DNA from 3 places in the Streptomyces sp. NPDC033180 genome. Region 1 is predicted to be linked to each of the others. Evidence: riboswitches for the same ligand, from Rfam matches in the RefSeq annotation. Region 1 holds a riboswitch; each other region holds the start of a gene.
The links. A riboswitch is a leader RNA that binds a small molecule or an ion and turns the genes downstream of it on or off. The one in region 1 is predicted to bind cobalamin.
Positions count from the first base shown of each region.

Region 2: another riboswitch for cobalamin. It lies ahead of ACZ5WE_RS00335 (cobalamin biosynthesis protein); the one in region 1 lies ahead of ACZ5WE_RS23990 (energy-coupling factor ABC transporter permease).
Region 3: another riboswitch for cobalamin. It lies ahead of ACZ5WE_RS02420 (ABC transporter substrate-binding protein); the one in region 1 lies ahead of ACZ5WE_RS23990 (energy-coupling factor ABC transporter permease).

Region 1 is NZ_JBVIPU010000009.1:103,007-112,638, forward strand. It holds gene ACZ5WE_RS23970 (MDR family MFS transporter) at 1-218, shown strand, start outside; gene ACZ5WE_RS23975 (energy-coupling factor ABC transporter ATP-binding protein) at 207-1,097, opposite strand; gene cbiQ (cobalt ECF transporter T component CbiQ) at 1,094-1,843, opposite strand; gene ACZ5WE_RS23985 (energy-coupling factor ABC transporter substrate-binding protein) at 1,850-2,230, opposite strand; gene ACZ5WE_RS23990 (energy-coupling factor ABC transporter permease) at 2,230-2,955, opposite strand; cobalamin riboswitch at 2,986-3,168, opposite strand; partial or broken gene ACZ5WE_RS23995 (enoyl-CoA hydratase-related protein) at 3,342-3,691, opposite strand; gene ACZ5WE_RS24000 (GNAT family N-acetyltransferase) at 3,732-4,325, opposite strand; gene tsaD (tRNA (adenosine(37)-N6)-threonylcarbamoyltransferase complex transferase subunit TsaD) at 4,325-5,389, opposite strand; gene ACZ5WE_RS24010 (short-chain fatty acyl-CoA regulator family protein) at 5,461-6,876, opposite strand; gene aceA (isocitrate lyase) at 7,255-8,544, shown strand; gene aceB (malate synthase A) at 8,693-9,632, shown strand, end outside.
Region 2 is NZ_JBVIPU010000001.1:56,136-65,767, forward strand. It holds gene ACZ5WE_RS00300 (PQQ-binding-like beta-propeller repeat protein) at 1-129, opposite strand, end outside; gene ypfJ (KPN_02809 family neutral zinc metallopeptidase) at 376-1,266, shown strand; gene ACZ5WE_RS00310 (hypothetical protein) at 1,280-2,725, opposite strand; gene ACZ5WE_RS00315 (alpha/beta hydrolase) at 2,814-3,950, opposite strand; gene ACZ5WE_RS00320 (class II aldolase/adducin family protein) at 4,060-4,734, opposite strand; gene ACZ5WE_RS00325 (inorganic phosphate transporter) at 5,041-6,315, shown strand; gene ACZ5WE_RS00330 (hypothetical protein) at 6,328-6,576, shown strand; cobalamin riboswitch at 6,681-6,826, shown strand; gene ACZ5WE_RS00335 (cobalamin biosynthesis protein) at 6,934-7,875, shown strand; gene ACZ5WE_RS00340 (cobyric acid synthase) at 7,872-9,380, shown strand; gene cobN (cobaltochelatase subunit CobN) at 9,377-9,632, shown strand, end outside.
Region 3 is NZ_JBVIPU010000001.1:510,548-520,179, reverse strand. It holds gene ACZ5WE_RS02440 (DUF2252 domain-containing protein) at 1-506, shown strand, start outside; gene ACZ5WE_RS02435 (HAD family hydrolase) at 503-1,645, opposite strand; gene ACZ5WE_RS02430 (helix-turn-helix transcriptional regulator) at 1,853-2,719, shown strand; gene ACZ5WE_RS02425 (VOC family protein) at 2,725-3,204, shown strand; cobalamin riboswitch at 3,237-3,422, shown strand; gene ACZ5WE_RS02420 (ABC transporter substrate-binding protein) at 3,537-4,562, shown strand; gene ACZ5WE_RS02415 (FecCD family ABC transporter permease) at 4,670-5,686, shown strand; gene ACZ5WE_RS02410 (ABC transporter ATP-binding protein) at 5,683-6,474, shown strand; gene ACZ5WE_RS02405 (MBL fold metallo-hydrolase) at 6,537-7,328, opposite strand; gene ACZ5WE_RS02400 (CGNR zinc finger domain-containing protein) at 7,516-8,112, shown strand; gene ACZ5WE_RS02395 (alpha/beta hydrolase family protein) at 8,213-8,980, opposite strand; gene glnA (type I glutamate--ammonia ligase) at 9,168-9,632, opposite strand, start outside.

The sequences.
Region 1 (9,632 bases):
CCTGGGTCCCCGACCTCACGCCCGACGGCAGGCTGGGCCTCTACACCGGCGCCCTGTCATCGGTCTCCGGCCTGATCGTCCTGGCGGGCAGCGCGGCGACGGGCTCGCTCCTGGACGCAGGGCTGCCCCCCTGGGCGCCGTGGCTCGCCCTCGCCGCGATCCCGCTCCTGGCCATGACGCTCCTGCCCGACCGTGCCCCGCGCCGGTCAGCCCGCTGAAGCGCCAGGCACTACCGAAGCCATGTAAGCCGCCAGCTCCTCGGGCGTGCGCGGGCCGTCTTCCGCCCCGGCCAGCAGGCCCTTCGTCCGCAGCAGTTCCGTGACGGCGATTCCCCACGGCAGGCGGAGGCCCGCCTGGGCCAGGAGTTCTTGCTGGGCGAGCATCCGCGCCACCGGTCCCGTGCGCACTCCCGACGGCGTGAGAAGCGCCGCGTCGTCGGCCCAGCGCAGGGCCAGGTCCACGTCGTGGGTGGCCATCACCACCGTCGTCCCCGCGTCCCGCAGGCCTTGCAGAGTGGCCAGGAGGCGTTCCTGGCCGTCGGGGTCGAGCCCCGCGGTCGGCTCGTCGAGGATCAGGACGCGGGGGCGCATCGCCACGGCACCCGCGATGGCCGTCCGCTTCCGCTGACCGTAGGAGAGGAGGTGGGTGGGGCGGTCCGCCAGGGCGCTGATGTCGAGCGCGGCGAGCGCCTCTGCGACGCGGGCGCGCACCTCGCCGTCCGGCAGCCCCAGATTCAGCGGCCCGAAGGACACGTCCTGCTCGACCGATGCGGCGAACAGCTGGTCGTCGGGGTCCTGGACGACCAGCTGAACGGTGGTGCGCAGCCGGGTGAGCCCCTTGCGGTCGTATGTCACGGGAGCACCCCCGAGCGTCAACTCGCCCTGGTCCGGGCGCAGTCCGCCGCTCAGTAGCCGCATCAGGGTGGTCTTGCCGCTGCCGTTGCGGCCGAGGAGCGCGAGCGCACGGCCCTCGGTGACGTCGAAGTCCAGACCGCTGAGCACGGTGGGCCCGTCGTCGTACGCGTAGGAAGCGCCGCGCAGAGCGACCAAGGGCCCGCTCGGCTCGCGAGGAGCGCTGGGCTCGCTCGGCTCGCTCATGGAAGAAGCCTTTCCAGTACGAGGGTGAGGGCCACCAGGCCCATGAGGAGGACCGTGCTGGCGGCCACGAAGCTCCGTGAGATCCGGGCGTCGGGCACGAGCACCCGCAGGGTTCCGTCGTACCCGCGGCCGGCGAGCCCGGCCTGGAGCCGGCCCGCCCGGTCGAAGGCCCGCACAAACGCGGTGGCGCCAAGTCCGCCGAGGGAGCGCCAGGTGGCGGCCCGGGTGGTGTGGCCGAGGCGCGCGGCCTGCGCCTGCCGGATCCGGCTCATGGAGTCCAGGAGCAGGAAGCTCATCCGGTACATGACGAGTGCCACGTCGACGACCGGCGCCGGTACACCCGCCCTCACCAGGCGGGGCAGCAGGTCCGACAGAGGCGTGGTGAAGGCGAACAGCAGGACGCCGAGCGAGGCCGCCGATGTGCGCAGGAGCAGTCCGGCCGCCCGCGCGGGTCCGCCGTCGGCGAGCGTGACGAACCCTTCGGGTCCGCCGAGTTGGACGAGCAGGGTCAGGGCGCCGGTGACGCAGAAGCCGAGCGGTACGCGGTAGGCACGCCACAGTGTGCGCGGCGGCACTCCGGCGGGCCCGAGCAGCACGGCGAGCGCGGCGACGAGGACGAGGGCGGCACCCGGCCAGGGCGGCAGGGACACGGCCACGACCGTGAGGCCGAGCCCGAGCACGGCCTTGTCCACGGGGTGGCGGCGGCGCCAGCGACTGCTGTGCGCCGCCGCGTCGATGGGCAGCAAGGGGGGTCAGACCTGTTCGGTGTCGGCCCGGGTGCTCTGAGCGTCAGCGGTCTTCTCCGCGGGCGCCCCCTCGGTTTCGGCCCGCGCGATCTCCGCGCCCTGGCGGCGCCCCTTGCGCAGACCGAAGTAGTACGCGAGGACACCCGCGCCCAGCGCCGCCTGCAGCGCGAAGAGCGCCGACTCGACCTCTCCGGAGGGGGGTTCGTACAGCGGTGAGAACCACGGCTCGTAATCCGGCTTGATCTCCGTGATCGCGGTCTCGGCCTGGGCGTCGGCCCCGGCGAACGGCTCCTTCTCGTCGTCGCCGAGCCCGAGCGCCAACGGCAGCACCGCGAGGGCGGCGACGATGAGGAGGAGCAGAGTGTTGATCTTCGCGTTCCGACTCATCAGGCGCTGGCCCCCGTCTCCGTCGTCTTGGTCGTCTCGACCGTCTTCGGGCCCTGCCGCTTGCCCTGGAGCAGCACGCCGAGCCGCGTGAGCTCGCCCTTGCTGGACTGCACGAGCAGCCGCATCACGATGACGGTGAGCAGCCCCTCGCTGACCGCGAGGGGGATCTGCGTGACGGCGAAGATGCCGCCGAACTTGCCCAGGGCGCCGAGGAATCCGCTGCCGGGGTCGGGGAAGGCCATGGCGAGCTGGACGCTGGTGACGCAGTACGTGGACAGGTCGGCGACGAACGCCCCGAAGAACACGGCGACCATGAGCGGCACGTCATACCGCTTCAGGAGCCGGTAGACGGCGTATCCGGCCCATGGCCCGATGATCGCCATGGAGAAGACGTTGGCGCCGAGTGTGGTGAGCCCGCCGTGGGCGAGCAGCAGTGCCTGGAACAGCAGCGTGATGGTGCCAAGCACCGTCATGATCGGCGGCCGGAACAGGATCGCGCCGAGCCCGGTCCCCGTCGGATGCGAGCAACTGCCCGTGACGGATGGGATTTTCAGCGCGGAAAGGACAAAAGTGAAGGCTCCGGAGGCGCCCAGGAGCAGGGTGCTCTCCGGGTGTTCCTTGACCTCACGGGTGAGGGAGCGGACTCCGTGGACGACAAACGGCGTGGACGCAACGCCCCAGGCGATCGCGTGCGCCGGTGGGAGGAAACCCTCGGCTATGTGCATGGCTAAGCAGACCCTCTCCAGCACCTCGTGGATGGACAACGCGCCTTGGCCGGTCTCCTGGCTGACGGGTCGTACCGACCGGACTCCGCCTTCCCGGGTACGCGCGTACCCAGTGGCTGCCGCGAGGGCTGGAGCCGGACTTCCCGATCACAGTGGCGAGGGCCGCACCGGCATCACACCGATTTCCCGAGCACCAAGGCGTGGCGACCCTAGTGCGCAATCGAGTCAACTGACAACTTGCGGGACCACCCCACCTGTCGCACGCGCGAGCGCACACGACCAGGGCGTACGCCCCTGGTCAGCCCAGGTGCCTCGGCCCGTGCGCGGTCGGCACGCGCCACGTTCCCCAGGAGGCCGGGGAACCGCCACCGGCTCAGCACCCCGTCTCAGGAGTGTGTGAAGCCGGGGGGCCGCTTCTCGACGCATGCGGCCATGCCCTCCCTCTGGTCCGCGGTCGCGAACACGGCGTGGAACAAGCTGCGTTCGAAGCGCACGCCCTCCGCGAGGGTCGTCTCGAAGGCGCGGGACACCGCTTCCTTCGCCATCATCGCGACGGGCAGGGACATCCCCGCGACGGTCTCCGCGACGGAGAGGGCCTCTGTGAGGAGTTCGTCGGCGGGCACCAGCCGCCACCGAGCGCACAGCCGGAGACGGCCACGACCGTCGGGGTACGCAGCACCCCCAGCCGGTCCCATGCGGCGAACCAGTCGCTGAGGTACATGTCCAGGTAGCTTCGGACTTCGCCAGTGCCGTGTGGATGGCAGCACACTCCCCGGTCACAGTGTCGGGACCCGCCCCTCCCCGCCGCACAGCGCGAGAGTCCGGGCGGGATGACGTGGCCCGAGGAAGACCACGACGCCCTTGCCGTCTGGAGAGGGATGCGTCGCCTGGGTCCAGCCCTGACGGTCGTAGAAGCTCATGGCCTGCGCCGACCGGACCGAAGTCAGCAGCCAGACACGGTCGTCGGGAGCACCGGCGGCCATCGCCCCAAGGAGTGCGGCCCCGATTCCGGTGCCCTGCGCGGTGGGGCGCACGGCGAGTTCGTCTATCTCACGGGCTCCGCACAGCCACGACAGGGCGCGCTCGGCGCCGAGTCCGGCCACCGCCTGCGGGTAACAGCGGTCGGCGGGAAAGGGGTCGGGCGTGGTCCACCCGGTGGTGAACCCGGCGATGTCCGTCCCCTCAAGGGCGATGGCCGCGGTGAAGCCGGGGCGCCGTACGTCGCCCGCGAGCCGGACCGCGAACTCCGCCACCCTCTCCTCGTCCTCGTACCAGGGCGGCACGCGGAAGGCTTCGGCATAGACGGTGCACAAGGCGTCGATGTGCGCGAGCAGTTGCTCGCCGCGCAGGAGCCGGACGACCGCCGTCATCAGGCCGCCCTCGCCGCGGCCGCCCTCGGCTGCAGGGCCGCGTACGCCAGCGGGGCTGACGGGTCGATCGACACGTCCCAGGGAGCGGGCTCGGCACCGGCGCGCACGAGCAGATCGCCGACGGCGGCGATCATCGCGCCGTTGTCCGTGCACAGGGTCATCGGGGGCACGCGCAGCCGCACCCCGGCGGCGGCGCACCGCTCCTCGGCGAGCGACCGCACCCGCGAGTTGGCGGCGACTCCGCCGACCACGACGAGGGTTCCGACCCCGTGATCCCGGCAGGCGGCAAGCGCCTTGCGGGTCAGAACGTCCGCGACGGCCTCCTGGAGCGAGGCCGCACCGTCGGCCACCGGAAGATCACGGCCCGCGTGCCCCTCGGCCCAGCGCGCGGCGGCGGTCTTGAGGCCGGAGAAGGAGAAGGCGTACGGGTCGTCCTTCGGCCCGGTGAGCGGGCGGGGGAAGGCCACCGCGCGCGGGTCGCCGCTCCGGGCCGCGCGGTCGATGGCGGGGCCTCCCGGATAGGGCAGTCCGAAGACGCGGGCGACCTTGTCGAAGCACTCGCCCGCCGCGTCGTCCAGCGTGTCCCCCAGGTGCACGATCGGATCGCGGGCCAGGTCCCGGACGAGCAGCAGGGAGGTGTGCCCGCCGGAGACGATGAGCACCACGCAGGGATCGGGCAGCGGGCCGTGCTCCAGCGAGTCGGCGGCGACGTGCCCGGCCAGGTGGTGCACCCCGTACAGCGGGACATCGAGCCCATAGGCCAGGGTCCTGGCCCCCGCGAGGCCGACCTGCAGCGCGCCGGACAGACCGGGCCCCGTGGTGACCGCCACCGCGCCGATGTCGGAGAGCTTCAGACCCGCCTGGTCGAGGGCGCGGTGGACGACCGGGGTGAAGGAGTGCAGATGCGCTCGCGCGGCGATCTCGGGGACCACTCCGCCGAACCGGGCGTGCTCGTCCATGCTCGACGCCACCGCATGGGCGAGCAGACGCCCCTGCGAGACGATCCCCGCTCCGGTCTCGTCGCACGACGACTCGATCCCCAGCACAATGCGCCCCGCTGCCACCGGCGTCTCCTTCCCCTACAGCTTTCTTTCTGCAGGTGGAGTGTAGTTGCAACCGATGTGCAATAAGACCTTCAGGTCCCCCGCTGCTCCCCGGCCACGGGATAGGGGACGAAGGTGCTGCTGTTCTCGTCGATCGCCAGGCGGCGGTCCAGCGGGGGCACCGCCCGCTGGGGGCAGTCGGTGCGTTCGCAGAGGCGGCAGCCCATGCCGATGGGCACGGCGGACGAGGCGCTGTCGAGATCGAGACCGTCGGAGTAGACGAGCCGCGCGGCATGGCGGATCTCGCAGCCGAGGCCGATGGCGAAGGTCTTGCCGGGCTCTCCCCAGCCGCCGCGGTGCCGCGTCACCGCGCGGGCGGTCCACAGGAAGCGCTGCCCGTCCGGCATGGAGGCGACCTGGACATGAATGCGGCCGGGTACGGCGAACGCCTCGTACACGTTCCACAGCGGGCAGGTGCCGCCCGCGCGGGAGAAGTGGAAGGCAGTGGCGGACTGACGCTTCGACATGTTGCCCGCCCTGTCGACCCGGACGAAGGAGAAGGGCACGCCGCGCAGCCGGGAGCGCTGCAGGGTGCTGAGGCGGTGGCAGATGGTCTCGTAGCCGAGGCCGAAGTGGTCGGTGAGCCGCTCGATGTCGTAGCGGAACTCCTCCGCGGCCGTGTGGAAGCGGCGGTAGGGCAGGATCAGCGCGGCGGCGAAGTAGTTGGCGATGCCGATGCGGGCCAGCGGCCAGGCCGCGGTCCCCTGGCCGAAGTCCTCCGACGCGAGCGCGGAGATCTCGTCCGCGTACTCGAGCAGGGCGAGCTGGGTGGCCATCCGGAACGCCTGCTGGCCGGGGCGCAGCCGGTTGGAGAGGTGCAGGACCCGGGCCGCCGGATCGTAGTGGTGCAGGAGCCGGTCGGCGTCCGCGGCCAGGCGCACCCCGTGGCGCTCGGCGAGGCGCGCGGACAGGGCACGCACGACCTCGCCGGGGCGTACGCCGATCTGAGCGGCGAACTGCTCGGCGGCCACGTCCATGTCGTGCAGGTAGTTCTGGCGCCGGTAGAAGAACTCGCGGATCTCCTCGTGCGCCGAGCGGGGCTGTGCCGCTGTCCCCGGACCCCGGCCCTCCGCGGCCTCGGAGAGCTGTTCGGTCAGGAGCTGGTTGCGGCGGCCGAGGTCCACCAGGACCTTCGCCACGGCGGGCATGCGCGAGGCCAGATCCGAGAGGTCGGACGCGGAGACCCGGCCCGCGGACACCTCGCCGGTGAGGGCGTCCCGCAGGTCGGCGACCAGGCGGCTGGTGTCACGCTCGGAGAAGAAGCCCGGGTCGACGCCGAACGCCTCCGTGAGACGCAGCAGCACGGGCACGGTCAGCGGCCGGGAGTCGTGCTCCATCTGGTTCAGATAGCTCGGCGAGATGGCCAGGGCGCGGGCCAGGTCGGCCTGGCTCATGCGGCGTTCCTCCCGCAACCGTCGCAGCCGTGCTCCCGCGTACGTCTTGCTCACCCGTGGCTCCTGTCCGGACACGATCACCCTCGTCGGCACCGCTCGTGCTGCTGGCGATGGTAGCCACGCGAGCCGGGCTTTCGGCATTAACAGAGTTGGCAATACGGCGAGGAAAGATGCGCAGAACTTGGCAGCTTTCCCCGGTTGTTGGCACTGAGTGCCGATGCCAGAGTCGTACTGCGGCCCGCCGGACTCCGTCGGGCGGATCGGAATCGGGATACGACTCAATGCCCTGACGTCGGTGATCCCGACCCGTTCCGCCCGCCTCGGCGTCATTGCTCGGATTGCTCACCCACGGAACCGGCGGGCCGCACTCCAGATTTACCCGGCACTCAGTGCCAGACATTCGCACAGTTCACGATTCCCCGGGAGACGGTCATGGCACAGGCAGGGACGACGACGGCAACGACCCAGGAGCTGGCTCAGCGCTGGGCGGCCGACGCCCGGTGGGAGGGCATCGAGCGCACCTACTCCGCCGAGGATGTGGTCAGGCTCTCCGGCAGCGTCCGCGAGGAGCACACCCTGGCCCGGCGCGGCGCCGAGCGGCTGTGGCGCCAACTGCATGAGCAGGACTACATCCACGCGCTCGGCGCACTGACCGGCGGCCAGGCGGTCCAGCAGGTCAAGGCCGGTCTGCAGGCGATCTACCTGTCCGGCTGGCAGGTGGCCGCCGACGCCAACCAGGCCGGGCACACCTACCCCGACCAGTCGCTCTACCCCGCCAACTCGGTGCCGCAGGTGGTCCGTCGGATCAACAACGCGCTGCTGCGCGCCGACCAGATCGCCACCGCCGAGGGCGGCGACGACACCACCGACTGGCTCGCGCCCATCGTCGCCGACGCGGAAGCGGGCTTCGGCGGACCGCTCAACGCCTTCGAACTGACCAAGGCGATGATCGCCGCCGGCGCGGCAGGCATCCACTACGAGGACCAGCTCGCCTCGGAGAAGAAGTGCGGTCACCTGGGCGGCAAGGTCCTCGTGCCGACCGGCCAGCACATCCGTACTCTCAACGCGGCCCGTCTGGCCGCCGACATCGCCGATGTGCCGACGCTGATCGTGGCGCGCACGGACGCGCTCGCGGCGAACCTGCTGACCAGCGATGTCGACGAGCGCGACGCGCGGTTCGTGACGGGCGAGCGCACCGCCGAGGGCTTCTACCGGGTGCGCGGCGGCATGGAGCCCGTCATCGCCCGCGGCCTCGCCTACGCCCCGTACGCGGATCTCATCTGGGTCGAGACCGGCACCCCCGACCTCGCCCAGGCCCGCGAGTTCGCCGAGGCGATCCACGCCGAGCACCCCGACCAGATGCTCGCCTACAACTGCTCGCCGTCCTTCAACTGGCGTGCCGCCCTGGACGACGACCAGATCGCCAAGTTCCAGCGGGAGCTGGGAGCCATGGGATACCGCTTCCAGTTCATCACCCTGGCCGGCTTCCACTCCCTCAACCACGGCATGTTCGACCTGGCCCGCGGTTACGCCGAGCACGGCATGACGGCCTATGTGGACCTCCAGGAGCGCGAGTTCGCCGCGCAGGCGCAGGGCTTCACCGCCGTGAAGCACCAGCGTGAGGTCGGCACCGGCTACTTCGACCAGGTGTCCACCGCCGTCAACCCGGCCTCCTCCACGACGGCGCTCTCCGGTTCCACCGAGGAAGAGCAGTTCCACTAGGCGCTTCGCCGGATCGCCGCATTGATGTCCGCGGGCCGGTGGGGGCTGGGTGCGCCCGCGGGACGGAGCCCCATATGTCACGGCCCCGCGCCCCTCACGGGGCGCCCCCACCGTCCCGTCCGTCCGCCCCCTTGCTGAGGAGACCCGCATGTCCATCTCCGCTCCGACAAGCCGTGCGCAGGTCCTCGGCGTACCTGGCCACCGGCACGACGAGATCCTCACCCCCGAGGCGCTGGAGTTCGTCGGCCGCCTCGTCGACGCCTTCGCCGACCGCCGCCTGGAGATCCTCAAGGAGCGCACGCGGGTGAACTCCCGGCTCGCTTCCGGCTCCCCTCTCGACTTCTCCATCGCCACCGCCCGTATCCGGGCGGACGACTCCTGGCAGGTGGCTCCATCGGCCCCCGGCCTCACCGACCGTCGCGTGGAGATCACCGGGCCGCCCGAGCGTGCGATGACGGTCAACGCCCTCAACTCGGGTGCTCGGGTGTGGATGGCGGACTTCGAGGACGCCACCTCACCCACCTGGGACAACATCGTCGGCGGTCAGCTGAACCTGCTCGACGCGATCGAGCGGCGGATCGACTTCACCACACCGGAGGGCAAGCGGTACCGGCTCGGCGAGCAGCTCGCGACCATCGTCGTACGCCCGCGCGGCTGGCACCTGACCGAGGCACACCTGCAGATCGACGGCCGGCCGGCGCCCGCCTCCCTCGTGGACTTCGGGCTCTACTTCTTCCACTGCGCCCAGCGGCAGATCGACGCCGGCCACGGTCCGTACTTCTATCTGCCGAAGCTGGAGAACCGCGACGAGGCACGGCTGTGGAACGACGTGTTCGTCCTCGCCCAGGACCTCATCGGCATCCCCCGCGGCACGATTCGGGCCACCGTCCTGATCGAGACCATCACGGCGGCCGTCCAGATGGAGGAGATCCTCTACGAGCTCCGCGAGCACAGCTCGGGCCTCAACGCGGGCCGCTGGGACTACCTCTTCAGCCTCATCAGGACCTTCGGGCACCGCACCGACTTCCTGCTGCCCGACCGGGCGAAGGTCACCATGACCGCTCCCTTCATGCGCGCGTACACCGACC
Region 2 (9,632 bases), on a different contig from region 1:
GGGCAGGGCGAGCAGGCCGAGAGCCGCCGGGAGGGCGAGCCGGGAGCCGCGGCGGGCGGGCACCGGCCCTGCAGGGCTCACGGGGCTCGCGGGACCGGACCCGGTCACCTCGAACGGCACAACGGACACGACGCCCCCCCTCTGCGGCACCTCGGCCGGTACCTCTGCCCACGCAACAGGCGCAGAGCGTAGCGGCGGCCCCGCCGCACGGCCCCGGGCGACGGTCGCGACACGACGCACCGCTCGGCGAGGGTCCCCCGTTCGGACCCCCGTCCGGCGCCACACCGGGTGGGGCATATCAGGATGAAGGCGCCGGCATCTCGGCACAGGGCGGCGCGGCGCCGCCCCGGACGCGAGGCAGAGGGTGGTGCGCCCATGCAGTTCGACGACGACGCCGATCTGGACACGTCCGAGGTGCAGGATGTGCGGGGCAGCCGGATCCCCGGCGGCAAGGCGACGGTCGGCGGCGGCATCGCGGGCCTGATCGCGCTGCTCCTGGGGCTGTTCTTCGGGGTCGGCCCCGACCAGCTGGGCCTCTCATCGGGCAACGAGGAGCCCGCCGCCACCTCCTCGTCCCTCGCGCAGGTCCAGCAGAGCTGCCGTACCGGGGAGGACGCGAACACCAAGGACGACTGCCGCATGGTGGCCGTGGTCAACAGCGTGCAGGACTACTGGCGCCCGGAGTTCCAGCGCAGGAAGGGGACCTACTCCCCCGCGCCGACCGTCCTGTACACCAGCCGGGTGGGCACGGCCTGCGGCGCCGCGTCGTCGGCGGTCGGCCCGTTCTACTGCCCCGGTGACCGGAAGGTCTATCTGGACCTCGGCTTCTTCGACGAGCTGCGGACGAAGTTCGGCTCGAGCGGCGGCCCCTTCGCGCAGGCGTACGTCGTGGCGCACGAGTACGGGCACCACGTGCAGAACCTGATGGGGACGCTGCAGCGCTCCCAGGACGGGCGTACGGGACGGAACAGCAACGCCGTGAAGGTCGAGCTGCAGGCCGACTGCTACGCGGGCGTCTGGGCGCGGCACGCGACCCGCACCCCCGACGACAGGACGGGCAAGCCGCTGATCACCAGCCTCGACGAGGCGGACATCCGCGAGGGCCTCGACGCGGCGGCCGCCGTGGGCGACGACCGCATCCAGGAGAAGTTCCAGGGCCGGGTCACCCCCGAGTCCTGGACGCACGGCTCGGCCGAGCAGCGTCAGCAGTGGTTCTACCAGGGCTACCGCACCGGCGACATGGCGCAGTGCAACACCTTCCGGTGAGGCTCTGCAGGCTCTACACCCCTCCGGTGTGCACCTGGAAGGCCGCCCGGCGCACGGCCTTGGCCAGCGCCGGGTCGGGGTGGGCCGCGGCGAGGGCGACAAGGACCTGGACCGTGCGGGGGTGGCCGATGCGGCGGACCTCGTCAAGGAGCGCGGGCACCGTGGGCTGCACCGCGGACTCCAGGTGGCGTACGAGGAGGTTGATCTCCCCGTGGTCGGCGACGGCCGCGGCGGTGTCGACCCACAGCCACGTCGACTCGTCCCGCGTCAGGACGAGGTGGACGTCCTCGGGGTCGGCGCCCTCCTGCTCCGCGAGCCAGATGAGGGCGTAGGGCCGCAGCGGGGTCTCGTCCACGACGGCCCGCACCTCGGCCTCGGCCGGGGCGCCGACCACCCGCAGGGCTTCGAAGGCGAGGCCGCGCAGCAGGGCGTCCTCGCCGCGGGCCGCCTCCAGGAGCTCGGCGACGGCGCTGCCGACGGGACGGGCGGCGAGCCAGGCGCGGTACTCGGAGCGGGCCGCGTTCGGGCGCAGGCGCGCGCAGCCGCGGAGCATGTCGTCGGCGGCCTGCTCGATGTTGCCCGCGGGGCTCTGCGCGGCCACGCAGATCTGCTCCAGCTTGACCCAGACCGCCCAGCTGCCCAGCGGCGTGAGGGTGGCCTGTCCGTCGGCGTACGTCAGTGCGCCGACGGCGGCGAGGCCGCGCAGCGCCCAGTCCAGGAGGGTGGCGAGGGACGGGGTGTCGGCCAGGTCCACCGGCTCGGGCTGCGGGCCGTAGGGGATCTCGCAGCGCTCCGTGCGCAGTTCGGTGACGCGCTGGTCGAGGAGGTCCAGGAGCTGCGGCACGGGGACGGGGCCCGCGGAGAGCTGCAGCAGGGTGAGGAGCTGCGGCATGGCCTCGACGGTCTCGGCCACGGTGGCGGGCGGCAGTTCGCGCGACGCGGGGTGCGCGAGCGACCAGGCGTCGAAGAGGGCGACCCAGCCGCGCAGTACGGCGGCGTCGTCACGGTCCCAGGCGCGCAGCCGCCAGCCGGGGCGCGCGCTGTCGCCGTGCACCTCGATGAGCCCCGCGAGCCGTGCGGTGTCCCAGTCGGCGCGGACCTGATCCGGGGTCAGCGCGAGTGCCGCGGCGGCCCGTTCGGCGGTGGCGGCGGAGAGGGTGCCTCGGCCGTCGGGCGTCGCTCCGGCTCGGCTGGGTCCCGGGCGCAGGGAGGCGTCGGCCCAGCGCGCGATCCGTACAGCGTCGGCGAGGCTGCTCCGCGCCATCCGGGCCAGCTCTCCGGGGGCGGGTGTGCCCTCGGGCGGCCGGGGCGCGGGACGGCGTGCGCGCGCTTGCGTCACTGCGCCGGGGGCGGTCAGGGGTCGCGCTGTGCCGCGCTCCACCCCCGCTCGCCTCTCGGCCCTGGGGGACTGAGCGCGGACGAGTCGGAGCCTTGAGTCGCGCGGGATACGGGACGTCACGGGAGCAGTCTTCCTGTTGACGGTCCGAAAACCCAAACGGAATGCCTGCGCAAGGCTTCGGAGCGCTGCGTCAGCCGGCTTTCGCGCGCTACATGAGGGGCGTGAGGAAGCGCCGCAGCGCCTCTTCGTAGCCCGCGGGGTCGGCGTTCCACATAGCCCCGTGGGGAGCATCCGGAACGGTGTGGAGTGTGACCAGTTCCGGGCGTCGTTCGGCCAGTTGACGGGAGAGCGCCCAGGGGGCGATCACGTCGTCGGGGCCGTGGAAGAGGAGCGTGGGGACCCTGAGCACTTCGGGGTCGGCGGCCTCCAGGATGCGGTCGCCGCGCAGTCCCGTGCGGCCCTGGGCGGCGCGCACCGCGAGCGGCAGGAGGGGTCCTGGTGTGCGGCGGGCCGCGGCGAGCGCGCGCAGGGTGGTCTCCCAGTTCAGCACCGGGGAGTCCAGGACGAGTCCGCTGATCCGGTCGCGCAGGGCCGAGTACGCGGCGGCGTGCAGGGCCATGGCGGCGCCGGTGGACCAGCCGTGCAGGATCACCTTCTGAGCGCCGTAGCGCACGGCGTAGCGGATGGCCGCGTCCAGGTCGCGCCACTCGGTCTCGCCGAGGTGGCCGAGGCCGTCCGGGGAGCGGGGCGCCCCGAGGTCGCCGCGGTAGGCGAGGTCGAGGACGGGGAGCTGCTGGTGGTGCAGGAAGTCCATGACGACCATGGGGTGCTCACGGGTGGTGCCGAGGCCGTGCACGGTGATCACCCAGGTGTCGCGGACGCCCGGCACGAACCAGGCGGGCAGACCGCCGAGTTCGCCGGGGATGTCGACGTCCGCGTGGTCGATGTCCAGGGCGGCGTGCGGGTCGCCGATGTGCACCTGCGGGGTGAGCCAGACCTTGGCCCCGGGTTCCAGAGAGCCGTGCGTGACGCTCTCCAGGCGGCGGACGACGGTGTCGGCCGCGTGCGGAGCGGCGTCCAGGACGGGGCCGATCACGGCATGGCTGCCGTGGCCGCTGAGACCGTACGTGCCGGGGCGCAGGCTCGCCAGAGCGCGGGTCAGGGTGATCTGGCCCGCGGCCGTGGAGTGGACCGTGAGGCGGGGCTCGGTCGGCAGTGGGCGGCCCGCCGGCGCTTTCAGGGCCGCGTTGCTGGCGAACCGGCCCGCGGCGACGGCGGCTGCGCCGCCCAGGAGGGCGGTGGTGACGGCGGTGACGGCCGTTGCCGTCGCTTTGGCTGGGCGCACCTGCCCAGTGTCGGGCCCTGGCCGGCCCTGGGCCAGTGGGCGGGGCCCGCGGGGTGACGTCGCTTCGTCCGCGGCTCCACGGGAGGCGTCCGCGGCTCCACGGGAGGCGTCACTGTTGGCCGTAGCCCCGCAGCCTGTCCTCCGCTTCCCTCAGCTGTCCCGTGGACAGGAGGGTCGGGGCGTGGCCCGGGACGGAGCTGGCCGTCAGCCACAGGCGGGACATCCACTCCAGCTGCGCCGTACGGTCGTACGCCTGGTCCAGAGTGTCCCCGTAGGTGATGGTGCCGTGGTTCCGCAGCAGGCAGCCGGTGCGTTCCCTGAGGGCCCGGAGCATGTTCTCGGCCAACTCGTCCGAGCCGTACGGCGCGTACCGGGCCACCCGGACGGGACCACCGAGGGCGGCGGCCATGTAGTGGATGGGCGGGAGCTCCGGGACCAGGGTGGAGACGGCGGTGGCGTGCACCGCGTGGGTGTGGACCACGGCTCTGGCGTCCGTGGTGCGGTAGACCGCCAGGTGCATGGGCAGTTCGCTGGTCGGGGCGAGATCACCGAAGAGCTGGTGGCCGTCCGCGTCGACACCGACCGCGTCCTGTGGTCTCAGCCGGTCGTACGGGACCCCGCTGGGGGTGACCAGGATCGTGCCGCCGACGCGCACCGAGACGTTGCCCGACGTGCCGACCACCAGGCCGTCCGCCACTGTTCTGCGGGCTGCCGCCACCAGCTCCTCCCACGCCCGCTCCATCGCGTCCTGCCGGCCCCGGCCTGCGTCCCGCTGCTCCGTCATGCCGTGATCCTGCCAGGCGGCTGGTGATCGACCGGCGCGGCGGCCGGGCGGCACTGGTGATCAGAATCTCTTCGACGGCTCGCCGAGCCGGCCTGAGGCGTGTGCCCGAGGGTGGTGAGGCACTCTGGGAAGCCGGGATTCCGGGCCTCCCACCGCCACTCCGGTCGATCACCGGCGGGGCGCAAGCGGAACCGGAGCGAAGGCGCCCCGAATTGGGTCACCGCACGGCCCGGCCCAGTTCACTTTCCGTTCATCAAGGTTGCCTACGTTCCACTTGCCACTGACGTCCAACAGAAGCCTGGGTAAATGGAACACATCACGCTTCTCCTCGGGATCGTGATCGTTACCGCTCTCGTGTTCGACTTCACGAACGGTTTCCACGACACAGCCAACGCGATGGCTACCACCATCTCGACTGGCGCTCTCAAGCCCAAGACGGCGGTGGCCATGTCCGCCGTGCTGAATCTGGTCGGCGCTTTCCTCTCCGTCGAAGTCGCCAAGACGATCTCTGGCGGCATCGTCAACGAGGACGGACTGAAGACAGAGGTGATCTTCGCGGCCCTGGTCGGCGCGATCCTCTGGAATCTGCTGACCTGGCTGGTGGGCCTGCCCTCCAGTTCCTCCCACGCACTCTTCGGTGGCCTCATCGGCGCCGCGGTCATGTCGATGGGCTGGTCGTCGATCAACGGCGGCACCGTCGTCACCAAGATCCTGATCCCGGCCCTGGCCGCGCCTCTCGTGGCGGGTCTCGCCGCGCTGGTGGCCACGCGCCTGACGTACCGGATCGGCCGCAACACCGACACCAAGGCCACGGCCAAGGGCTACCGCGCCGGTCAGATCGCCTCCGCGGGCCTCGTCTCGCTGGCCCACGGCACGAACGACGCGCAGAAGACCATGGGCATCATCACGCTCGCCCTGGTCACGGGCGGCGTACTGAACCCGGGCGCCAACCCCCCGCTGTGGGTCATCGTCTCGGCCGGTGTCGCCATCGCGCTCGGCACCTACCTCGGCGGCTGGCGCATCATCCGCACCATGGGCAAGGGCCTCACCGACCTCCAGCCGCAGCAGGGCTTCGCCGCCCAGACCAGTGCCGCGACGGTCATCCTGGCCTCCTCGCACATCGGCTTCTCGCTCTCCACCACCCAGTCCTGCTCCGGCGCCGTGATGGGCGCGGGCCTCGGCCGCAAGGGCGGCGTGGTCCGCTGGTCCACGGCGACCCGCATGTTCGTCGCCTGGGGTCTGACCCTGCCGGCCGCCGGTCTGGTCGGCGCGGGGGCCGAGTTCCTCACCAAGCAGGGCCCCTGGGGCATCGCGGTCACCGCCGCGCTCCTCATCGGCGGCTCCGCCGTCATCTGGGCGCTGTCCCGCCGCAACGCCGTCGACCACACGAACGTCGCCGACGACGAGATCGGCGGCTCCCCCGCCGCCGAGCCCGTGGGCGTCGTGACCAACGCGATGGCCGCCGTCACACCGCCCCCCACCGGGTCGGCCGTGGCCAGCGCGGACGTCGACTTCGTCAAGGCCACCATCGCGGCCCCGACCAGCACCGTGGCGGACCCCGCCCGGCCCGCCACGGTGTAAGGAAAAGTCAGCATGAACATCGACTGGGCAGCTCTCGGCTCCGTCTTCGGAGTCAGCCTCGCGGTGACGGTGGCCCTGGTGGGCCTGTTCACCCTCGGCATCGTCGGCCTCTCCAAGCGCGAGGCGGCCACGTCCGGCGCCTCCTCGGCGGGTGCCTCCGCGGCGGGCGGCACCGCCGCCGCGGCCCGCACGGGCGCGTACGTGTGCTTCGCGCTCTGCGCGGCAGCCGTGGCGTACGGGATCTATCTGATCGTCGCCTGACAACCGGGCTTCCGGGTGGGGTGCGGGACGCTTCGGCGGCCCGCACCCCACCTTCGTATGTGGGCCTCCGCACACTCTCCCGTCGCAGGTCAACGGCGAGTTGACGGGCCTTCGCGGGCCGTGGTGGACTGCCGGAGCCAATACGGCAGCAGAAGAGGAAGCCGGTGCGAATCCGGCGCGGTCCCGCCACTGTCATCGAGGAGCTGACTCCTCGGAAGCCAGGAACTCTCGCCGCCGATCACGTCGTACCAGGGCGCGGACACCCTGAGTGAGGACATATCGCCATGCGCGGCCGCCCCTTGCCGGACCAGTTCCCGAGCGCGAGCTCTCCTCTCGGCACGACGACCGGCTGAAGCCATGCGTGCCGATCGCGACTTCGCGTACGGCGCCGCCGCCGGCCTCCTCGGTGATCTGTTCCTGGGCGATCCTCGCCGCGGGCATCCGGTCGCCGCGTTCGGGCGGGCCGCGGGCGCCGTCGAGCGTGTGCTGTGGCGTGACCACCGCGGGTGGGGCGCCCTGCACGCCGTGGTGTGTGCCGGAGGCGCGTACGGCGCCGCCGTCCTGGCCTCTTCTCTTGTACGTGACTCGCGCGCCGCGTCCGTCGCGCTGACCGCCGCCACCACCTGGGCCGTGGTCGGCGGCACCTCGCTGGGGCGTGAGGCGCGGGCCGTCGGCGGGGCGCTCGCCGCCGGGGACATCGAGGTGGCGCGGGAGCGGCTGCCGCATCTGTGCGGCCGGGATCCGCAGGCGCTCGATGCCGACGGCATCGCGAGGGCCGTGGTCGAGTCCGTCGCCGAGAACACGTCCGACGCCGTGGTGGGGGCCCTGGTGTGGGGGGCCGTTGGCGGGGTCCCCGGGCTTGTCGCCTTCCGTGCCGTCAACACGCTCGACGCCATGGTCGGGCACAGGTCCGTGAAGTACCGGCGCTACGGGTGGGCTTCGGCGCGGCTCGACGACGTTCTGGGGTGGCCGGGCGCCCGGCTCACCGCGGTCCTCGCGGCCGCCGCCGGGGACGCGCCGCGTGGCGCGGTGCGGGCCTGGCGTGACGATGCCGCCAAGCATCCGAGCCCCAACGCGGGGCCCGTCGAGGCGGCCTTCGCGGGGGCGTTGGGCGTACGGCTCGGGGGGACTCTCTCGTACGCGGGGCGTGTCGAGCACCGGCCCGTCCTGAACGGGGACGGGCGGGGCGTCGAAGTCTTCGACATCGAACGGGCCGTGAAGCTGTCGCGGCGGGTCGGGCTGCTCGCCCTGGGCGTCGCCGCGGCCGTGAGCACGCTACGGAAAGGCAGGGCCTCATGAGTGGTGGACTGCTCGTCGCCGGGACCACGTCCGACGCGGGGAAGAGCGTCGTCACCGCCGGGATCTGCCGGTGGCTGGCCCGCAAAGGGGTCTCCGTGGCGCCCTTCAAGGCGCAGAACATGTCCCTCAACTCCTTTGTCACGCGCGAAGGTGCCGAGATCGGACGGGCCCAGGCCATGCAGGCGCAGGCCGCCATGGTCGAGCCGACCGCGCTGATGAACCCCGTGCTGCTCAAGCCGGGCAGCGACCGCAGCAGCCAGGTCGTCCTCATGGGCAAGCCGGTGGGCGAGATGAGTGCGCGCGGCTACCACGGGGGGCGGCAGGAAGCGTTGTTGTCGACCGTCGTGGGATGCCTTGGGGAACTTCGGGGCAGCTATGACGCCGTGATCTGCGAAGGTGCGGGCAGTCCCGCCGAGATCAATCTGCGACGTACGGACATCGTGAACATGGGGATCGCGCGGGCCGCCCGCTTCCCCGTCGTCGTGGTGGGAGACATCGACCGAGGGGGCGTCTTCGCCTCCTTCTTCGGGACCACCGCGCTGCTGAGCGCCGAGGACCAGGAGCTGGTCGCCGGGTATCTCGTCAACAAGTTCCGGGGCGACGTCTCGCTACTCGAACCCGGGCTCGACATGCTCCATGAGCTGACCGGGCGGCGCACGTTCGGAGTGCTGCCGTTCCAGCACGGCCTCGGCATCGACGAGGAGGACGGGCTGAGGGTGTCCCTGCGGGGCGCCGTGCGGGAGTCCGTCGTCGCTCCCCCGGTCGGTGAGGACGTGCTGCGGGTCGCTGTGTGCGCCGTTCCGCTCATGTCGAACTTCACCGACGTGGACGCCCTGGCCGCCGAACCCGGCGTCGTCGTGCGGTTCGTGGACCGGGCCGAGGAACTGGTCGACGCCGATCTCGTGATCGTGCCGGGGACGCGCGGCACGGTCCGCGCCCTGCAGTGGCTGCGCGAACGCGGTCTCGCCGACGCCATCGCGCGCCGCGCCGCCGAGGGGCGTCCCGTGCTCGGGATCTGCGGTGGATTCCAGGTGCTCGGCGAGCACATCGAGGACGAGGTCGAGTCACGGGCGGGAGCGGTGCGCGGGCTCGGACTGCTGCCCGTGCGCGTGCGGTTCGCGCGCGAGAAGACCCTCGCCAGACCGGTCGGTGAAGCCCTCGGTGAACCCGTCGAGGGGTACGAGATCCATCACGGCGTCGCTCAAGTCCTGGGCGGAGAGCCCTTCTTGGACGGCTGTCGGGTCGGCGAGGTGTGGGGCACGCACTGGCACGGCTCCCTGGAGTCCGACGCGTTCCGGCGCCGCTTCTTGACCGAGGTCGCCCGCGCCGCCGGGCGCCGCTTCGTGCCCGCGCCCGACACCAGCTTCGGCGCCCTGCGCGAGGAGCAGCTCGACCTGCTCGGCGACCTGATCGAAGAACACGCGGACACGGACGCGCTGCTCAGCCTGATCGAGACCGGCGCACCGTCCGGTCTCCCCTTCATCGCACCGGGGGCACCCTCATGACCGTCCTGCTTCTTTCCACCGCCGACACGGACCTCCTTGCCGCCCGTGCCTCCGGCGCCCCCTACCGCATCGGCAACCCGACCCGCGTCGACGCGCAGGCCGAGCTGCCCGCGCTGATCGAGGGCGCGGACATCGCCGTCGTACGTCTGCTCGGCGGCAAGCGGGCGTGGGAGGACGGGCTCGCGGCGCTGAAGGCCGCCGGGATCCCGACGGTGCTGCTCGGTGGCGAGGCCGTGCCGGACGCGGAGTTGA
Region 3 (9,632 bases), on a different contig from region 1:
GCTTCATCGTGCTCCTCGCCGGGCGCGACGCCGACGACCCGCTCTTCCTCCAGATCAAGGAGGCGGTCCGCTCGGTCCTGGAGGAGCACCTCCCGGCAGGGCCGTACGTCCACCCCGGCCACCGTGTGGTCGCGGGGCAGCGCCTCCTCCAGGCGGCGAGCGACATCTTCCTCGGCTGGATGACGGGCCCCCAGGGCCGTGCCTACTACTGGCGCCAACTGCGCGACACGAAGGACTCCGCGGACGTGGAGGTCATGTCCCCCGCGGAGCTGTCCTCCTACGCCCGGCTCTGCGGCACGGCCCTGGCCCGCGCCCACGCCCGTTCGGGCGACCGCATAGCCATAGCCGCCTATCTGGGCGGCTCCGACACCTTCGACCGGGCGATCGCGGACTTCGCACTGCGCTACGCGGCGCAGAACGCCCGGGACCACGCGGCACTGACCGATGCGATCGCCTCGGGGCTCGTGAACGCCTCCGCCGGGAACGCCTCCGCCGGGACCGACTAGCGGATCTCGTCCGGGACCACCGTCAGCCACCGCTTGTCCGCGGTGACCTTCTGGCCGAGCTCCCGCTGCCGGTCGGCGTTCTTCTTCTTCATCCCGTCCAGCTGCTTCATGTAGTCGTCCTTGCGGTTGACCCAGACCCGCGCCCCGCCGTGCTCGACGTCCGCCGAGTGGAACAGCATCGGGCCGTCGCTCGCCGGAGTGTCGCCCGCCACCAGGATGGGCTTCTTCCACTCGTCGATGTACGTGCTGATGGCCGCGGGCTTGCCCTGGTACCAGGTCAACGGCGCCCACAGGTTCGGCGTCAGCTCATGCCCCGCGAGCTTCTTCTCGTCGAAGCGGCCCTCCGCGATCTCCTTGCGGGAGCTGGTGACCTCGCCCGTCTTGCGGTCCTTGAGCTGCAGGCCGACACCGATGACGTTCTCGGGCTTCACGTTGTAGCCGTACTTGGGGTCGGAGAGGACCATGCGTACGAGGTCCTCGCTGGCCGCGCTGACGACGTGGACCTCGATGCCGTGTGCCCGCAACGACTTGTGGAGCTCCTGCATGCCGGTGAAGAACTCGGGCGTCTTGACCTCGGTCTTGGTCAACTTCCCGTCCTCGTAGTACTCGGCGGGGATCGGCTTGTCGTGGGCGAGGAGTTCGTCGACGTACCCCTTGAGCTCCTTCAGCGTGAAGCCCGAGAAGATCTGCGCGGCCCACGGATAGCAGACCTGGTCGTCGACCTCGCAGAGCCGGTTGTAGTAGCTGTAGAGGCTCTCCTTGTGCTTCGCCGTGTCCTTGAAGGGGATGATCTTCAGGGACGGGTCCATCGACTTGCGGGTCAGCACCCCCTTCATCTCCAGGAAGGGCAGGAGGGACTCCTCCAGGTCGTTGCGGTACGTCGTGTTGTCCGCGTCGAAGACGGCGTACGCGCCCTTGTCCTCGTTCTTCGCGATGACCTTGCCCAGCTTCGCCGCGACCGGCTTGGGCCAGTGCTTCAGCTCGGCCGCGGCCTTGGCCGCCGTCCTGGCCGACCTCGCGGAGGCGTCCGCCGCCGTCGCGTCCGTGCTCGGCCAGAACGCCGTGCCCGCGAGTACGGCCGCGGTGAGCGCGCCCGCCGTGCCGATGACGGCCAGCTTGCCTTTTGCCTTTACTGCCATGGTTGTGTGCCCCCTGAGAGCGGTCTGCGCCCCGTCCGGAGCGGCGGGTCATCGTATGAGGTCAGGCGGCGGATTCCCATGATCGGCATCACTGGACGGAACGGGCATGGGACGCCCGTGCGCGGGTAGGCGAGTCGGACGCCCGGCAGGCTTTCGGGCCTGCCTTCGGACCTGCTTCGGAGCGGCGTCCATCGCATACTGGAAGGCATGGAGAGCGTCTCCCGGGAGTTCGTCCGGGCCGCACCGCGGCTCGACGGCATGGTGGTGTCCGCCGTCGGCTACCGCACGAAGGGCGAGCTGCCCGGCCTGCACCGCGGCCTGCCGTCCCCGTACCTGACGCTGATCTTCTCGCTGGACGGCCCCGTCGTCACCGGCCTCACCCCCGAGCAGGCGGGCGGCCGCGACGCCACCCGCACGGACATCGTCCTCGGCGGCCTGCACCAGTCCCCGGCGTACGTCGTCAGGCCCGAGCACGAGGCGGGCATCCAGCTCGCCGTGCACCCGCTCGCCGCCCGCGCCCTGTTCGGCGTACCGGCCGCGGAACTGGCCGGCGACCTGCTGACCCCCGGCGCGGAGGTGATGGGACGCCGCGCCGTCGACGTACGGGAGCTGTTGTGCGAGCAGGGCAGCTGGGAGGAGCGGTTCGCCTCCCTGTCCGCCTACTTGAGGCAGCGCGCGGCCGATGACCGGACCGCGGGATCCGTACGCCCCGAGGTCGCCGAGGCCTGGGCCTGGCTCGCCCGGCACCGGGGCGTCGGCACCCTGCGCGGACTCTCCCGGCACGTCGCGCTCAGCGAACGCCGCCTCACCACGCTCTTCCGCGCCGAGACGGGCCTGACCCCCAAGCAGGCAGGACGCCTGATGCGCTTCCAGCGCGCACGCAACGCCGTCGTACGCCCTGTCGCGGCGGGCGCAGCCCCCGACCTGGCCCGCGTCGCCGCGGACTGCGGTTACTACGACCACTCCCACCTGGTGCGGGACTTCCAGCAGTACACCGGCGTGAGCCCCAGCGGCTGGCTGGCCGAGGAGTGCCGGAATATCCAAGCCGGGAGCCATGGCGGGGGCGAAGAGTAGGTCCCATGAACACCACCGAGAACCAGCCGCAGCCCCAGCCGAGCACCACCTCAACCTCGACGTCCGCCTCCGCCTCCGCCGGGCGTGCCCCCGACGTCTGGCCGACGCTCCAGGCCCACGACGCCCCCGCCCTGATCGACTTCCTGGTCGGCACGGTCGGCTTCCTGCGCACCGCCGTCTACGAGGACGGCGACCGCGTGGCCCACGCCGAGCTCGACTGGCCCGAAGGCGGCGCCATCATGCTCGGCTCGTACGACGAGAAGTCCCAGGAGTGGTGCCTGCAGCCGGGCACCTTCGGCGCGTACGTCGTCACCGACCACGTGGACGACCTCTACCAGCGGCTCACCGCCGCGGGGGTGAAGATCATCCGTGAGATCGAGGACCAGCCCTACGGCAGCAGGGAGTTCGGGATCGCCGACCCCGAGGGCAACAAGTGGTCCTTCGGCACCTACCGCGGCGCACCGAGGCCCGAGAAGGCGTCCTGACCTCGCGTGATGGCAGGCGGCGTGACCCCGCGTGATAGCTTGCGAGCGCCAGTCAACCCACACCAGGGCCAGGGAATCCGGTGCGAATCCGGAACTGACGCGCAGCGGTGAGGGGGAACGGGCGGGGCCACGGCCACTGGGCGTCCACGGACGCCTGGGAAGGCGCCCCGCCCGGCCGATCCCCGAGTCCGAAGACCTGCTGGCACCTTCGCCCGCGCACCGGGCGGCGGAGGTGACGAAGCAGGCCAGGCTCCGCGTATGAGCCGTGAGACTCAAGGGATCGTGTGTCCTCCACCGCCCGTCGTGTACGTAGTTCGGCCCGTCGTGTACGAGTGCCCGTCCTCCTCGCCGCGGCCCTGGCCGTCACGCTGACCTCGTGCGGAGGCGGCTCTTCGACCACCTCCGGCGGGGGCGGGAAGGCCGAGGGCTACCCACTGACCCTCACCTCCTGCGGCAAGAAGGCGGAGATCAAGGCGCCGCCGCGGCGGGCGGTCTCCCTCGACCAGGGCTCCACGGAAATCCTGCTCTCGCTCGGCCTCGCGGACCGCATGGCCGGCACCGGCACCTGGACGGATCCGGTGCTCAAGGGTCTGGAGAAGGACAACGCCAAGGTCGACCGGCTCGCCGACAGCTACCCCTCCTTCGAGAAGGTCCTCGCCCAGGAACCGGACTTCGTGACCGCTTCCTTCCTGGCGACGGTCAGCAAGGGCGGCGTCGCCGACCGCGCCAAGTTCACCGAACTCGGCGTACCCGCCTATGTCTCGCCCTCGGACTGCGCGGGCAAGGACAACAGCGGCGACGGCGACGGCCGCCGCGTCGAGACGCTGACCATGGGCACGGTGTACGGCGAAGTGCGGGACCTGGCCAAGGCGTTCGGGGTCGAGAAGCGCGGGGAACGGCTGATCGCGGACCTGAAGGGCAGGGTGGCGAAGGCGAGTAGGGCGATCAAGAAGGCTGACGCGTCCGACACGACGCTCCTCTACTGGTTCGCCAACTCCGACGCGCCCTACATCGCGGGCTGCTGCGGAGCCCCGGGCATCATCACGCGTGAACTCGGCGTGAAGAACGTCTTCGACGACACCCGGGACGAGTGGCCCCAGATCAACTGGGAGACGGTGGCGGACCGCGACCCGGACGTCCTGGTCATCGGCGACCTCACCCGCAAGTCGCAGACGGCCGAGAGCGCGAAGAAGAAGATCGAGTTCCTGGAATCCAACCCGGTCACCAAGAACCTGACCGCCGTGAAGAAGAAGCGGTACGTGCTGCTGAGCGGCCAGGCCATGAACCCGACGATCCGCACGGTGGACGGCATGGAGCAAGTCGCCGACGCGTTGCGCGAGTTCGGTCTCGCCAAGTGACGGGTGCCGCGGGCGCCCCGGGCGGCATACGCCACAAGCTGCTCCGGCGTCGCGTGGTGCTCCGGCGTCGCGTGGTGCTCCGGCGTCACATGGTGCTCCGGCGTCACATGGTGTTCTGGCGTCACGTGGTGCTCTGGACGGCAGGCCTTGCCGCCCTCCCCCTCTCCGTGGCGGTGGCCGTCACCATCGGCCCCGCGGACATCTCCGTACCGGACGTGTGGTCGGCGGTCGCGGCCCACCTCGGCTGGGGAGAGGCGCGGCTGACGCCCATCCGGGACGGCATCGTCTGGAACCTGCGCATGCCGCGCACGCTCCTCGCGGCGGTCTGCGGCGCGGGCCTCGCCGTCTGCGGCACGGTCCTCCAGTCCGTCCTGCGCAATCCACTCGCCGATCCCTTCGTGCTCGGCGTCTCCTCGGGGGCGTCCACGGGCGCGGTCGCGATCGTCGTCCTGGGGGTGGGCGGGGGAGTGGTTTCGGTCTCGGCGGGCGCCTTCGTCGGAGCCGTCTGCTCCTTCGCACTGGTCCTGCTGCTCAGCCACACCCTGGGCGCGAGCGCCGACAGGGTGGTGCTGTCCGGTGTGGCGGCGATGCAGTTGTTCTCGGCGCTCACCTCGTTCGTGATCCTGACGTCGGGCGACGCGGAGACGACGCGGAGTGTCCTGTTCTGGCTGCTCGGTTCGTTGAGCGGGGTGGGCTGGACGGAGGTCTGGCTGTGCGCGGCGGTGCTCTTGATCGCCCTCGCGATCTGCCTGACGCAGGCCCGCACCCTGGATGCCTTTGTCTTCGGCCAGGACGCGGCGGCGACGCTGGGCGTCCACGTGGCCCGTATCCGGCTGATCCTCCTGTCCACCACGGCCCTGCTGACGGCGGCGCTGGTCAGCAGCGCGGGCGCCATCGGTTTCGTGGGCCTGGTCCTGCCGCACGCGGCCCGCGCCCTGGTCGGCTCCGGGCACGCGCGCCTGCTCCCGGTCACGGCGCTCGCGGGCGCCGTGTTCCTGGTGTGGGTGGACACGCTGGCCCGCACGGTCCTCGACCCCCAGGAGGTCCCCGTGGGGGTGGTGACGTCCCTGATCGGAGTCCCGGCATTCGTCCTGGTCCTCTACCGCACGAGGAAGACGACATGACCCCGCGCACCGAATCCGGTCTACGGGCGGACCGGGTCACCAGAACAACAGCGGGCCACCTCATCATCGACGGCGTGACCCTGGCCCCGCCCCCCGGAGCCACGGTCGGCCTGCTGGGCCCGAACGGCTCGGGCAAATCAACCCTCCTTCGCATCCTGGCGGGCGTCCTGGCCCCGACGTCGGGGGTGGTCACCCTGGACGGCAGCCCGCTGCGGGACATCGGCCGCCGCACGGTGGCACGCAGGGTGGCGGTGGTGGACCAGGACGCCACCACGCAGGTCGAGCTGTCGGTGGAGGAGGTGGTACGCCTCGGGCGCATCCCGCACCGCAGGGCGTGGTCAATCCCGACTCCCGAGGACGAGGAGTCGGTACGGGACGCACTGGCGCGCACAGGCCTGTCCGACCGGGCGGCCCAGTCCTGGCACACACTCTCCGGCGGCGAACGCCAACGGGTCCAGATAGCAAGGGCGTTGGCGCAAACGCCCCAAGAGCTCCTCCTGGACGAACCGACCAACCACCTGGACATCCACCACCAACTGGACCTCCTGTCCTTGGTGGCGAACCTCCCCCTGACCAGCGTGATAGCCCTCCACGACCTGAACCTGGCAGCCATGTTCTGCGACCAGGTCCTGGTCCTGCGAGAGGGAGTGGCCCACGCGTCGGGCACACCATCAGAGGTGATCACGGAGGAACTGATCGCGAAGGTGTACGGGGTGAGGGCGGTGGTGACGACGACGAAGGACGGTCCGGGGCCCCACCGCCCGTCGATCCGCTTCCTACGGGGGTGAGTCCGGGCTTCTACGGTGGTGAGTTCGCGTCTACGGGGGCGAGTTGGGGCTGAGTTCCCCCGTCAGGCCAGTCGCAGACGCTCGGCGAGGCCCGCGGCGGCGAAGGCGGAGACCAGATCGTCCCGCCCCTCCGTGAAGTGGGCCCAGCTGTCGAAGTGGACGGGAACGACCCTGCGCGCCCCGAGGATCTTCGCGGCCTCGGCGGCCCGGGTGCTGTCGAGGACGATCGGAGCGCCGTCGAACAGGAACGAGAAGCGCGGGGCGCCGGCGAAGAGGACGGCTGTGTCCACCGGACCGAACCGCGCGGCGGTCTCCTGGACCGCTTCGAGCGAGGCGTTGTCGCCGCTGACGTAGACCGTGGGAAGCCCGTCGCCGGTCAGGACGAAACCGACGACCTCGCCGAGGACCGGTTCGACGTCCTCGCGCCTGCCTGGACCGTGAACGGCCGGTACGCCTGTCACGGTCACCCGCCCGCCGCCGGGCCGGTCGAGCTCGACGGACTCCCAGTCCTCGAGGCCCTTCACCCTGTCACCCAGGCTGTCGCGCAGGCGGCGCCCGCCGCCGGGAGTGGTGAGGGTGAGCGGTATGCCGGCGAGCAGGGCGCGGCCGGAGGTGTCGAGGTTGTCGGGGTGTTCGTCGTGCGAGAGCAGGACGACGTCGACGGGGCCGAGTTCGGCGGGGGAGACGGAGGCGGCCGCGGTCTTGGTCAGGCCACCGCCGGGCGCCGGGTAGTCACCGGGTGCGTCGAAGGTGGGGTCGGTGAGGAACTTCAGACCGCCGTACTCGAAGAGGGCGGTCGGGCCGCCGAAGACGCGTACGGGGATCTGCTGGTCGGTCGTGCGGGAAGCAGCCATGAAAGAAGCACACACCTCACGGATGGAGTTTCACTTATCCGTGAGAGACGATACGCACTTCTCACGGATAAAGGCAAGGCGTACCATGAGACCTGTGAAGGAGCCCGCAACCGCCGCGACCGCGGCAGCCGCCGTGACCGCGACAACTTTCGTGACCGCGGCAACCGCCGCGACCGCGACAACTTTCGTGACCGCCGAGCCGGCACCACCCCCCGCACCGGGCTCGGAGCAGTACCCCGCCCTGGACTTCGCCAACAGCGCCATCTCCCTGCCCGGCGGTCAGTTCACCGACCTCCTGGGCACGCCGGCGGCCACGAACCAGTGGCTCACCGAGCGCGACCTGGCCCCGGCCGACGCGGACCTCCAGGAGATGTGCACCGCCCAACTGCGAACCCTGCGGGAGCAGATCCGGGCCCTGCTCGCCGCCCGACTCGGCGGTTGCGCACCCCCGGCCGGCGCACTGGCCGCCCTCAACGAAGCCCTGACCAGGGCACCCGCGGCCGCCCTCCTCCACTGGGACCCGGCCCGCGGCGGCCTGTACCGCGCCGCCTCCCACCCCACGACACAGATCGTCGAGCACGCCCTGGCCACCCTCGCCGCCGACGCCGCCGCCCTGCTCACCGGCCCCGACGCCGACCGCCTCACCGCCTGCGGCTCCCCACCCTGCAACCGCTACCTCCTGCGCCACGGCCGCCGCCACTGGTGCTCCACCCGCTGCGGCGACAGGGCCCGAGCGGCACGCGCGTACGCCCGGCGCACACAGCCGGAGCCGGAACAGGGCTGACCGGCACGGAGCGAAAACGAAACAGCGAGGGCCGCCACCTCCCAGGGGAGGCAGCGGCCCTCAAACTGCCCGAGTTCTCCGTCGTCCGAGATGCCGTTTCTCAGGGCCGTGGCTCGTCGAGGTACTGGTCGGCCCAGGCGCTGATGATGTGAGCGGCCCGTTGCGCTTGCCCTCGCGCGGTCAACAGATGGTCCGCGCCTTCGAGCGAGATGAAGCTGCGCGGATGCCGTGCCTCCTGGAAGATCTCCGCGGCATTGGAGATGTCGACGGTGGAGTCGGTGGGCGAATGCGCCACGAGGAGCGGAACGTCCACCTCGCTGATCCGGTCGCGCAGGTGAGCCCGGCGCACGTCCTCGACGAAGGCGCGCTTGAGGACCAGGGTCCGCCCGCCGACGAACCACTCGTGCGCCCCGTCACTGAGGACGCGATCCAGGACCGAGTCGTACTGCCGCTCGACATGACTGGGATCGACGGGCGCCGCGATGGTGGCCAGCGCGCGGAGGCCGTCGATCTCGCACGCGGCCGCGATGGCGGCGGCGCCTCCCCACGAGTGCCCCACCAGCAAATCCACCGGAGTCCCTCGCTCCGCCATGAAGGCCGCGGCGCGGACCGTGTCCTGCACCTTGACCGTGAAGGAACCGTCCCCCCAGTCGCCCTCGGAGTCCCCGATCCCGAGATTGTCGAAGCGCAGCGTGCCGATCCCCTCGCGCGCCAGCTGCTTGCTGACGCGCGCGGCGGCCGGCGATTCCTTGCCCAGGGTGAATCCATGCGCGAAGAGCCCCCAGCCTCGGACCTCGCCCTCCGGCAGGTCGATCACCCCGGCCAGTGCGGGGCCGACGACGCTCGGGAATGTCACTTTTTCGTTCATGTGGGGCGCTCACCTAGGCAGGGGCTGATCGTGGGGGGAGAGGAGGGAGACGAGAGCGACACTAGCCGGTGTCGGCGCGAGAACCGCCGAACAGACACAACAGTGGGCCGCCTCCCCGTTCCGAGAGACGGCCCACTGGCCCACTGTCCATGCTGACGCGGCGTCGGGCTCACCCGACCCCGGCGATTTAGATGTCGAAGTACAGCTCGAACTCGTGCGGGTGCGGCCGCAGCTGGATCGGGGCGATCTCGTTCGTGCGCTTGTAGTCGATCCACGTCTCGATCAGGTCGGACGTGAAGACGCCGCCCGCCTGCAGGTACTCGTTGTCCGCCTCGAGGGCGTCGAGGACCGCGGGGAGGGAGGTGGGGACCTGGGCGACGCCCGCGTGCTCCTCGGGGGCCAGCTCGTAGAGGTCCTTGTCGATCGGCTCCGGCGGCTCGATCTTGTTCTTGACGCCGTCCAGACCGGCCATCAGGAGCGCCGAGAACGCCAGGTACGGGTTCGAGGACGGGTCCGGCGCGCGGAACTCGACGCGCTTGGCCTTCGGGTTCGAGCCCGTGATCGGGATACGCATGGCCGCCGAGCGGTTGCGCTGCGAGTACACCATGTTGACCGGGGCCTCGAAGCCCGGGACCAGGCGGTGGTAGGAGTT